DNA from 2 places in the Streptomyces sp. NBC_00461 genome. Region 1 is predicted to be linked to the other one. Evidence: riboswitches for the same ligand, from Rfam matches in the RefSeq annotation. Region 1 holds a riboswitch; the other holds the start of a gene.
The links. A riboswitch is a leader RNA that binds a small molecule or an ion and turns the genes downstream of it on or off. The one in region 1 is predicted to bind cyclic di-AMP.
Positions count from the first base shown of each region.

Region 2: linked by a shared signal. The riboswitch ahead of OG870_RS28655 (C40 family peptidase) and the one ahead of OG870_RS21995 (M23 family metallopeptidase) in region 1 are both predicted to bind cyclic di-AMP.

Region 1 covers NZ_CP107902.1:4,706,482-4,710,665, reverse strand. Annotated here, with positions in the region: gene OG870_RS22010 (MarR family winged helix-turn-helix transcriptional regulator) at 1-265, opposite strand, end outside; gene OG870_RS22005 (dihydrofolate reductase family protein) at 391-1,524, shown strand; tRNA gene OG870_RS22000 (tRNA-Met) at 1,612-1,685, shown strand; cyclic di-AMP (ydaO/yuaA leader) riboswitch at 2,054-2,211, shown strand; gene OG870_RS21995 (M23 family metallopeptidase) at 2,222-3,247, shown strand; gene OG870_RS21990 (aldo/keto reductase) at 3,455-4,184, shown strand, end outside.
Region 2 covers NZ_CP107902.1:6,083,261-6,087,444, reverse strand. Annotated here, with positions in the region: gene pcrA (DNA helicase PcrA) at 1-68, opposite strand, end outside; gene OG870_RS28660 (ScyD/ScyE family protein) at 155-1,258, opposite strand; cyclic di-AMP (ydaO/yuaA leader) riboswitch at 1,538-1,689, shown strand; gene OG870_RS28655 (C40 family peptidase) at 1,698-2,852, shown strand; gene OG870_RS28650 (tellurite resistance/C4-dicarboxylate transporter family protein) at 2,952-3,926, shown strand; gene OG870_RS28645 (hypothetical protein) at 3,904-4,184, opposite strand, start outside.

The DNA.
Region 1 (4,184 bases):
CGCGCCGGACCAGACCGTCCTTCTCCAGCCGGGACACGGCGTACGTCAGCCGACTTCGGGTGATCTTCGTCCGCTCGGCGAGATCGGTCATCCGCAGCCGCCGCTCGGGTACCTCGGAGAGATTGGCCAGGATGGAGTAGTACAGGTGCGGCATGCCGGCGTCCTGCTGGAGCTGCCGGTCGATCGCGTCCTCCAGGAGGTGCGCAGCGGCGATGTACGCGCGCCAGGCGCGCTGCTCCTTGGAGGTGAGCCAGCGAGTCGTCATGCCCCCAGTGTAGGTTTGTTTCAAACTTGAACCAAGCCCCGCCCGTCCGAGCCCGGTCCGCATGGCCGAGCCCGCCCCCGACCGTCCGAGCCCGCCCCGCCCGCCGCCGAGAGTGAGCGCGTCCGATGCCGTACCCCTACGTCCTGCTGTCCGCCGCCGTCTCCCTCGACGGCTACCTCGACGACACCGGCCCCGAACGCCTCCTGCTCTCCTCCCCGGCCGACTTCGACCGCGTGGACGAGGTGCGGGCGTCCGTCGACTCGATCCTCGTCGGCGCCGGCACGATCCGCGCCGACAACCCGCGGCTGCTGGTCAACTCGCCCGAGCGCCGGGCCGCCCGGGTCGCGGCGGGGAAGCCGGAGTACCCCCTCAAGGTCACCGTCAGCGGTTCCGGCGACCTGGACCCGGACGCCAAGTTCTGGCACACGGGCGGCGAGAAGCTCGTCTTCACGACCGACAAGGGCGCCGGGCGGGCCCGCTCACTCGGCCTCGCCGCCGACGTCGCCCCGCTCGGCCCCGACCTCGACTGGCGGCGGCTCCTGGAGCATCTGCACGATGCGCGCGGCGTACGGCGCCTGATGGTCGAGGGCGGCGGCACGATCCACACCCAGCTCCTGCAGCAGGGCCTCGCCGACGAACTCCAGCTCGTCCTCGCCCCCCTCTTCGTGGGCGACCCGGACGCGCCCCGCCTCTTCGGCCCCGGCGCCTACCAGGGTGGCCGCCTGCGCCTGACGGAGACCCGGCGGATCGAGGACGTCGTCCTCATGCGCTACGAGCCCACGGCCCCCGGCACCGGCCCGCTCCCGGCCGCCGCCGACCGCCACTGGCTGGCCCTCGCCTGCGAGCTGGCGGCGCAGTGCCCGCCCTCCCGCACGGCCTTCAGCGTGGGCGCGGTGATCGTCGCCGCCGACGGCACGGAGCTGGCCCGCGGTCACTCGCGCGAGGCCGGCGACCCGGTCGTGCACGCCGAGGAGGCGGCCCTGGCCAAGCTCGACCCGGCCGATCCGAGACTCGCGGCGGCGACGGTGTACAGCAGCCTGGAGCCCTGCGCCCACCGCGCCTCCCGGCCCAGGCCGTGCGCGCGACTGATCCTCGACGCGGGAGTACGTCGGGTGGTCACGGCGTGGCGGGAGCCGGACACGTTCGTCACGGAGGCGGACGGGAGCGGGCTGCTGGCGTCGCGGGGCGTCGAGGTCGTCGTACTGCCGGAGTACGAGGAGCAGGCCAAGGCGCCGAACAGGCATCTGTCGGGGCCGTGACCCGGGGTTGTGCCCCGCGGTCGTGACCGGCGGTCGTGACCTTGGTTCTGAGCACCCCACGGATGGCGTATGCTGGTTACACAACGACGCGGGGTGGAGCAGCTCGGTAGCTCGCTGGGCTCATAACCCAGAGGTCGCAGGTTCAAATCCTGTCCCCGCTACTCAAGGCTCAGGGCCGGAATCCAGTACTGGATTCCGGCCCTGAGTGTTTTCCCGCTTCCTTTGTCTCCCCGTACCTCCCTGTACCTCTCCGCACCTCTCCGCGCCTCCCCTTGTCTCTCCTGCCTCTGCTGTCGTGATGTGACCGGGTGTGATCGAGCGACCGCCCTCCGCATAACAACTGACATACCGTCAATACCTGTGTGGATCCTGAGGCTTGGTCAACTCGCCCGTTTTTGGCCACTCATGGGCCCTACGTCCAGGGCAAGAAGCATTAATGATCAAGCCGAACAGCTTGGAAACGGCACCCCGGGTCTATTAACGTTCGATAACGCAGCGCGGTCGTCCCAGCCGTCACAAGAGACGGCTCCGTGCGCACGCGCCGAATCCCGCAAGGGAACCGGGGAACCACCACCCTGGGGTGAATCGCGCTGAAGCCGCCGTGAACCTACGGCAGGTATACGCGCGTAGGAGACCTTCCTGCTCCGAACCCGTCAGCTAACCCGGTAGGCGAGAAGGAAGGAAGGAGCGCGCCCACGTGGCGTCCAACCCGCCTGCCCCGGCAGCGCCGTTCGTGCCGAGCACCGAGCCATTCGGCTTCGCCGGCCCCCGCACCGACGAGGGCCCGTGGGAGGAGTGGAACCCCACCGAGGACTCCCTCCGCCCGATACGCGGCCGGCACCGTGTCTCCAAGCAGCGCGGCGGGGGACTCGCCCGCAGCTCCACGGTTCTCGGCGTCGGTGTCATAGCCGCCGTAGGCGCGGGCGGCATGGCCAGCGCCAACACCGGCAAGCCCCCGGTGTCCATCTCCATGCCCGATCTGCCCTCCGTGGGCGGCGTGTTCGGAGGCTCCTCGCACGCTGCCAAGGGCTCCGCCACCGCCCTCAGCACCGTCGGCGTCAGCTCCGACGACACCGCGCAGGGCGCCGCGGACGCCGGTGAGGCGCTGCGCAACCGCATCATGGCCCAGGCCGAGAGCCAGCAGGTCCAGGTCGAAGGCAAGGCCCAGTCGGCCACCGAGGCCGTCTTCGCCAAGCAGGTCGACGACGCCGCCGCCCAGGCGGAGAAGGCGGCCGCGGTCAAGGCGCAGGCCGCGAAGGAGAAGGCCGAGGCGGAGGCCAAGAAGAAGGCCGAGGCCGCCAGACTCGCCGAACTGGCCAAGCAGTTCAAGCTGCCGGTCGTGTCGTACACGATCACCGGCACGTTCGGACAGGCCGGCTCCATGTGGTCCTCCGGCTACCACACGGGTCTCGACTTCGCCGCCCCCACGGGCACGCTCATCAAGGCCGTCCACGGCGGCACCGTCACGGAGGCCGGCTGGGCGGGATCGTACGGCTACCGCACGATCATCACGCTCGACGACGGTACGGAACTCTGGTTCTGCCACCAGTCGTCGATCAGCGTGAGCGTGGGCCAGAAGGTCGGCACGGGCGATGTGATCGGGCGTGTCGGCGCCACCGGCAACGTGACCGGTCCGCACCTGCATCTTGAGGTCCACCCGGACGGGCAGGCCACCGGCATCGACCCGATGACGTGGCTGCGCAGCAAGGGCCTCAACCCCTGACCTCTGCTTGTCCCCGTTCTTCCTGTTCTCTCTGTTCTCTTTGTTCTTCCTGTTGTTTCTGATCCCGGCGGTCCTGACGGCATCCCCCCGACGTCAGGACCGCCGGTTTCCGCTGCCCAGCCGTCGGAATCGCTGACTCCGCTTGTTTACGGGGATTTTGCGGCCGTAGCGGAAGATCGCCCTCCGAGGCCGGTGTTGACGTACTACATGACTTCTCTTCGCAAGCTCGGCTCCTCCGGCCTGGAGGTCTTTCCCCTCTCCCTCGGCGGCAACGTCTTCGGCTGGACCGCCGACGAGGCCACGTCCTTCGCCGTGCTCGACGCCTACGCGGCCGCGGGCGGCAACTTCGTCGACACCGCCGACTCCTATTCGGCGTGGGTCGACGGCAACAAGGGCGGCGAGTCCGAGACGATCATCGGCAAGTGGGTCAGGGCGCGCGGTAACCGCGACGACATCGTCATCGCGACCAAGGTCAGCCAGCACCCCGAGTTCCCGGGCCTGACGGCCGCCAACATCAAGGCCGCCGCGGACGCCTCCCTGAGCCGCCTCGGCACCGACCACATCGATCTGTACTACACGCACTTCGACAAGCCGGAGGTGCCGGTCGAGGAGATCATCGGCGCGCTCGACGAACTGGTGAAGGCGGGCAAGGTGCGGCACATCGCCGCGTCCAACATCACTCCCGAGCGGCTCCGTGCGTCCCTGGAATTCTCCGACCGCGAGGGCCTGGCCAAGTACGTGGCCGTCCAGCCCCACTACAACCTGGTCTCGCGCGACACGTACGAGGGCGAGCTCCAGGACGTCGCCGCGCGGTACGGCCTGGCCGCCGTCCCGTACTTCGCCCTTGCCTCGGGCTTCCTCACCGGCAAGTACCGGCCCGGTACGACGGTCGAGAGCGCCCGCGCGGGCGCCGGCAAGCACCTGGACACGGAACGCG
Region 2 (4,184 bases), 1.4 Mb from region 1:
GATTCTTCCTCGTGGCCGCGGGGGGCCTTGAGATCCGCCAGGAAGCTGTCGTCAAAGAGGCTGCTCATCGCCTTCCGAGTCTAGGGTGCCCCACTGACAGCCCGCCGCCGCCCCGAGAACTTCCGCCGAATCGGGGGTCTCGTGGGCCTCGGTCTCAGAAGCCGCGGATCTTCCAGATCTGGCCGCCCTGCGTCTTCCTGCCCTCCAGGACCGTGCCGTCACGGTCCGCGACCGACCAGGCCGAGACGTAGACCGTGCCGCCCCGCGGGTCGACGGCCACGCCTGCCGGGAAGGGCACCTTCACGTCCGTACGCCTGGCGCCCGAGACCTTGGTCACGACTCCGGCGAAGAGCCGGCTGACGTACAGGTCGCCCCGTTTGTTGAAACCGATGCCCGTGATCGCGCCGAAGCCGGGCTTCCAGCCGAGGATCTTTCCGCTCCAAGGGTCGACCTGCCACGCGCGCGCGGTGGGCTTCGCGGGCTCGCCGTTCAGCTCGCCGACGTAGAGGTTGCCGTCCGGGCCGAGGGCCAGGGAGGCGGGGACGGCCTCGTGCTTGTCGTGGTCCCTGAAGACCGTGAACTGGCGGGCCCTGCCGCTCCTGGACACCACGATCAGGTCGTTGCCGGCCGCGTCCGCGACGATCCCGCGGCCGTCGGGGAGGGCCGGGACGGCGTACGGGTTGGAGTCGACGGCCGTCTTGTGCGGGTTGTACTTCAGTTCCACGGCGGAGATGTCGGCGGCGATCCTCGCCCTGCCACGGTCGATCGACAGCAGCTTGCCGAGCTTGTTCCAGGGCGGGGCAGTGGGCACACCGGCCTCCGGCGGGGCCCGGGTCTCCACACCCCAGACACTGCCGTGGCGGGCCGAGACGCCGTTCAGGCCGACCGCGAAGCCGCCGTCGGGCGCACCGGCCGAGGACGGGCCGTCGACCAGGCGGTGGTGCTTCCAGGCGTCCCCCTCCCGGAAGACCTTGCTGACCGCCGCCGTCAGGCCGATGCAGGTAGGGCCCTCGGGTCCCTCGCCGAGGCACTTCTTTCCGCCGCGGCCGGCCTCGGCGACGTACAGACGGCCGTGGTCGTAGGAGAGCCGGCGCGGATGGTCGAGGCCCTTGGCGATCACGCGGATCACCGGCTTGCCGTCAAAGTGCCCGCCGGAGGCGCTCGCGGGTGCGATGCCCGCGGTGGCGGCCAGGGCGACCGATGCGCCGATGTGCCGATGTGCCGATGTGCCGATGACGAGTGCTGCACGCTTTGTCATGGTCGTACCCCCTCACCCGCCGCGGCATCTGACCGCGGCTGGCTGGAAGTTAGCGCCAGGAAGCGGGCGCATGCCGCCAGCCCGGTCAAAATACGTATAAATCTACGCAGATCATTCCGTAAGGACCACGTTGCGCGACGTCCTGACCCAAGGTCACGAAAACGTATCGGGCATATCGAACATCAACCTTCACACGGGCCACACGAGTTGGCTACCGTTCCGAGCAGGCCGCACGACACCCACCGGCGAACGTCGCCGGGCCGCGCAGCCTCCGCCGAGTCCGGTGTGCCGCCGCGCATCCGGAGCCGGGGACCCACCGATCCCGGGGTGAATCGGTCCGACTCCCATCCGGGGGCGGACCATAGGGCAACCCTTCCGAACCACCCGCCCGAACCCGACAGCTAACTCGGTAGGCGGAACGTGGAAGGAGTCGCCTCCCTTGGCGTCGCACCGTAAGTCACGCCCCGCTGTAACGCGCGTAGCAGGCATACGCACCCCCGCTCTCGCCACGGCCGCCCTCACCTCCGTGGCCCTGCTGTCCCAGTCGGCCAATGCCGCCCCCGCCACCGACGGGCAGCCCAGTCTCGAGGAGGTCGAGAAGAAGGTCGACGACCTCTACCGCCAGGCGGAGTCGGCCACCGAGAAGTACAACGCGGCCAAAGAGAAGACCACGACGCAGCGCAAGCGCGTCGACACCCTCCTCGACGATGTCGCCCAGCGCGCCCAGAAGCTCAACGCGGAGCGGGAGGAACTCGGTTCCTACGCCGCCGCCCAGTACCGGACCGGCGCAGCCGCACCCGACACGGCGACCTTCCTGCTCGCCGACTCGCCGCAGGACTACTTCGACCAGACGCAGCTGATGGGCCGGCTGACCTCCCGCCAGAAGAGCGCGGTCGACGACTACTTCACCGAGCAGTCCGCGACGATGAAGAAGCGGCAGGAGGCCTCCAAGAGCCTTCAGACGCTCACCGAGACACAGAGCGACCTGCAGACGGCCAAGTCCACGGTGCAGGCGAAGCTCTCCGGCGCGCGCGAGCTGCTGTCGAAGCTGACCGCCGAGGAGAAGGCGCGTCTCGCGGCGATCCAGCGGAAGAAGGAGCAGGAGGCCGCGCGCAAGGCGGCGGAGCTGGCCGAGCGACAGGCGGCCGAGCAGAAGGCCAAGGAGGAGGCCTCGGCCGGCGGGAGCGGTTCCTCCGCGGACTCGGGCAGCACCTCCGGCACCGGCTCCTCGTACGCCACGAAGGCCGAGAAGACGCTCGCCTTCGCCCGTGCGCAGATCGGCAAGCCGTACGTCTGGGGCGCCACCGGCCCCGGCTCCTACGACTGCTCCGGCCTCACCCAGGCCGCCTGGAAGGCCGCCGGCGTCAGCCTCCCGCGCACCACCTACGACCAGGTGAACGCCGGCACCACCGTCCCCCTGGCCGACGCACAGCCGGGCGACCTGATCTTCTTCTACGACGACATCAGCCACGTCGGCATCTACATCGGCAACGGCATGATGATCCACGCCCCGAAGCCCGGTGCGTACGTCCGCGAGGAGTCGGTCTACTACGGCGGCGAATCGATCATCCACAGCGTGGTGCGGCCGGCCTGAGGCACCCGGGAGCGGGGCACGCGCGCGTGCAGGTGTTTTTGGACCCACGCGCGCGTGCCCCGCGCCCCCGGGGCGGCAGGGCTCCCTAGGCTCGGCCCCATGTCCGCCTCCTCCGCTTTCCGCGCCTGGTGGGCGCAGCGTCCGCCGGCGGCCGGGGCCGCCGTGATGGCGACCGGCATCGTGTCGGTCGGGCTGCATCTGACGGGGTACGAGGTGGTGTCGCGGATCGCCCTGGTCCTGGCCTGTGTCGCCTGGGTGGGGATGGCCGCGGACTTCGCCGTGCGTCTGGTGCGGGACCGGGAGAAGTGGCTGGCGGAGGCGCGGACACCGGACTCGCTCACCGCCGTCGCGGCGACCGCCGTCCTCGGGACCCGGTTCTCCGCCCTCGGATGGCAGGCCCTCGCCGAGGCCCTGCTCGCGCTGGCGACCGTGCTGTGGCCCGTGCTGCTCGTCGACGTCGTACGGCACTGGTGGCATCGCATGCCGGGCTCGGTGTTCCTGTGTTGCGTGGCCACACAAGGGCTCGCGGTGCTCGGCGCCACGCTCGCCGCAGCCGAGACGACGGCATGGCTCGCGCACGCGGCACTCGTGCTGTTCTGGCTCGGGCTCGTGCTCTACGGCTTCGCGCTGACCCGCTTCGACCTGCGGCAGCTCACTCAGGGCCACGGGGACCACTGGGTGGCGGGCGGTGCGCTCGCCATCTCGGCGCTCGCCGGATCGAGGCTTCTCACCGCGGACAGCGCACGCCTGTACCTGTGGAACGACGACGACCGCGGCGTCCTGCGCGCCGTCACCGTCGCGCTGCTCGTGCTCGACATCGCCTGGTGCGCCGTACTGCTGGTCGCGGAGGTGGTCCGGCCGCGGCTCGGCTACGACGCGCGCCGCTGGGCGACCGTGTTCCCGATCGGGATGACGGCGGCGGCCGTGCTGTCCGCCTCCGCCGCCCTCGACGTCCCGTGGCTCAAGGGGCCCGGGCAGGTGCTGCTGTGGATCGCCGTGGCGGCATGGGTGGCCGTCGCCGCGGGGGCCGTCACCTCGGCCCGCGTCGGCATCAGGTCCACAGCACCGCGATGAAGATGTTCGCCGTGGTGAGCAGGCCCACCACCCCGAACATGCTCTTGTCGACCGTCTCGTCGTCCCGCTTCACATAGACCAGGCCGAGGATCACGACCAGCAGGGCCAGTTTCAGGCCGATCTTGACGGTGTTGACGTGATGGCCGTCGGCCTGGTTGAGGCCGACCAGGATCGCGCCGGTGACCAGCATCGTCAGCGCCCCGTGCAGCATGCCGGGGACGAAGCGGGCCGTGCCCTGCCCCATCGCCTTCATCTGGG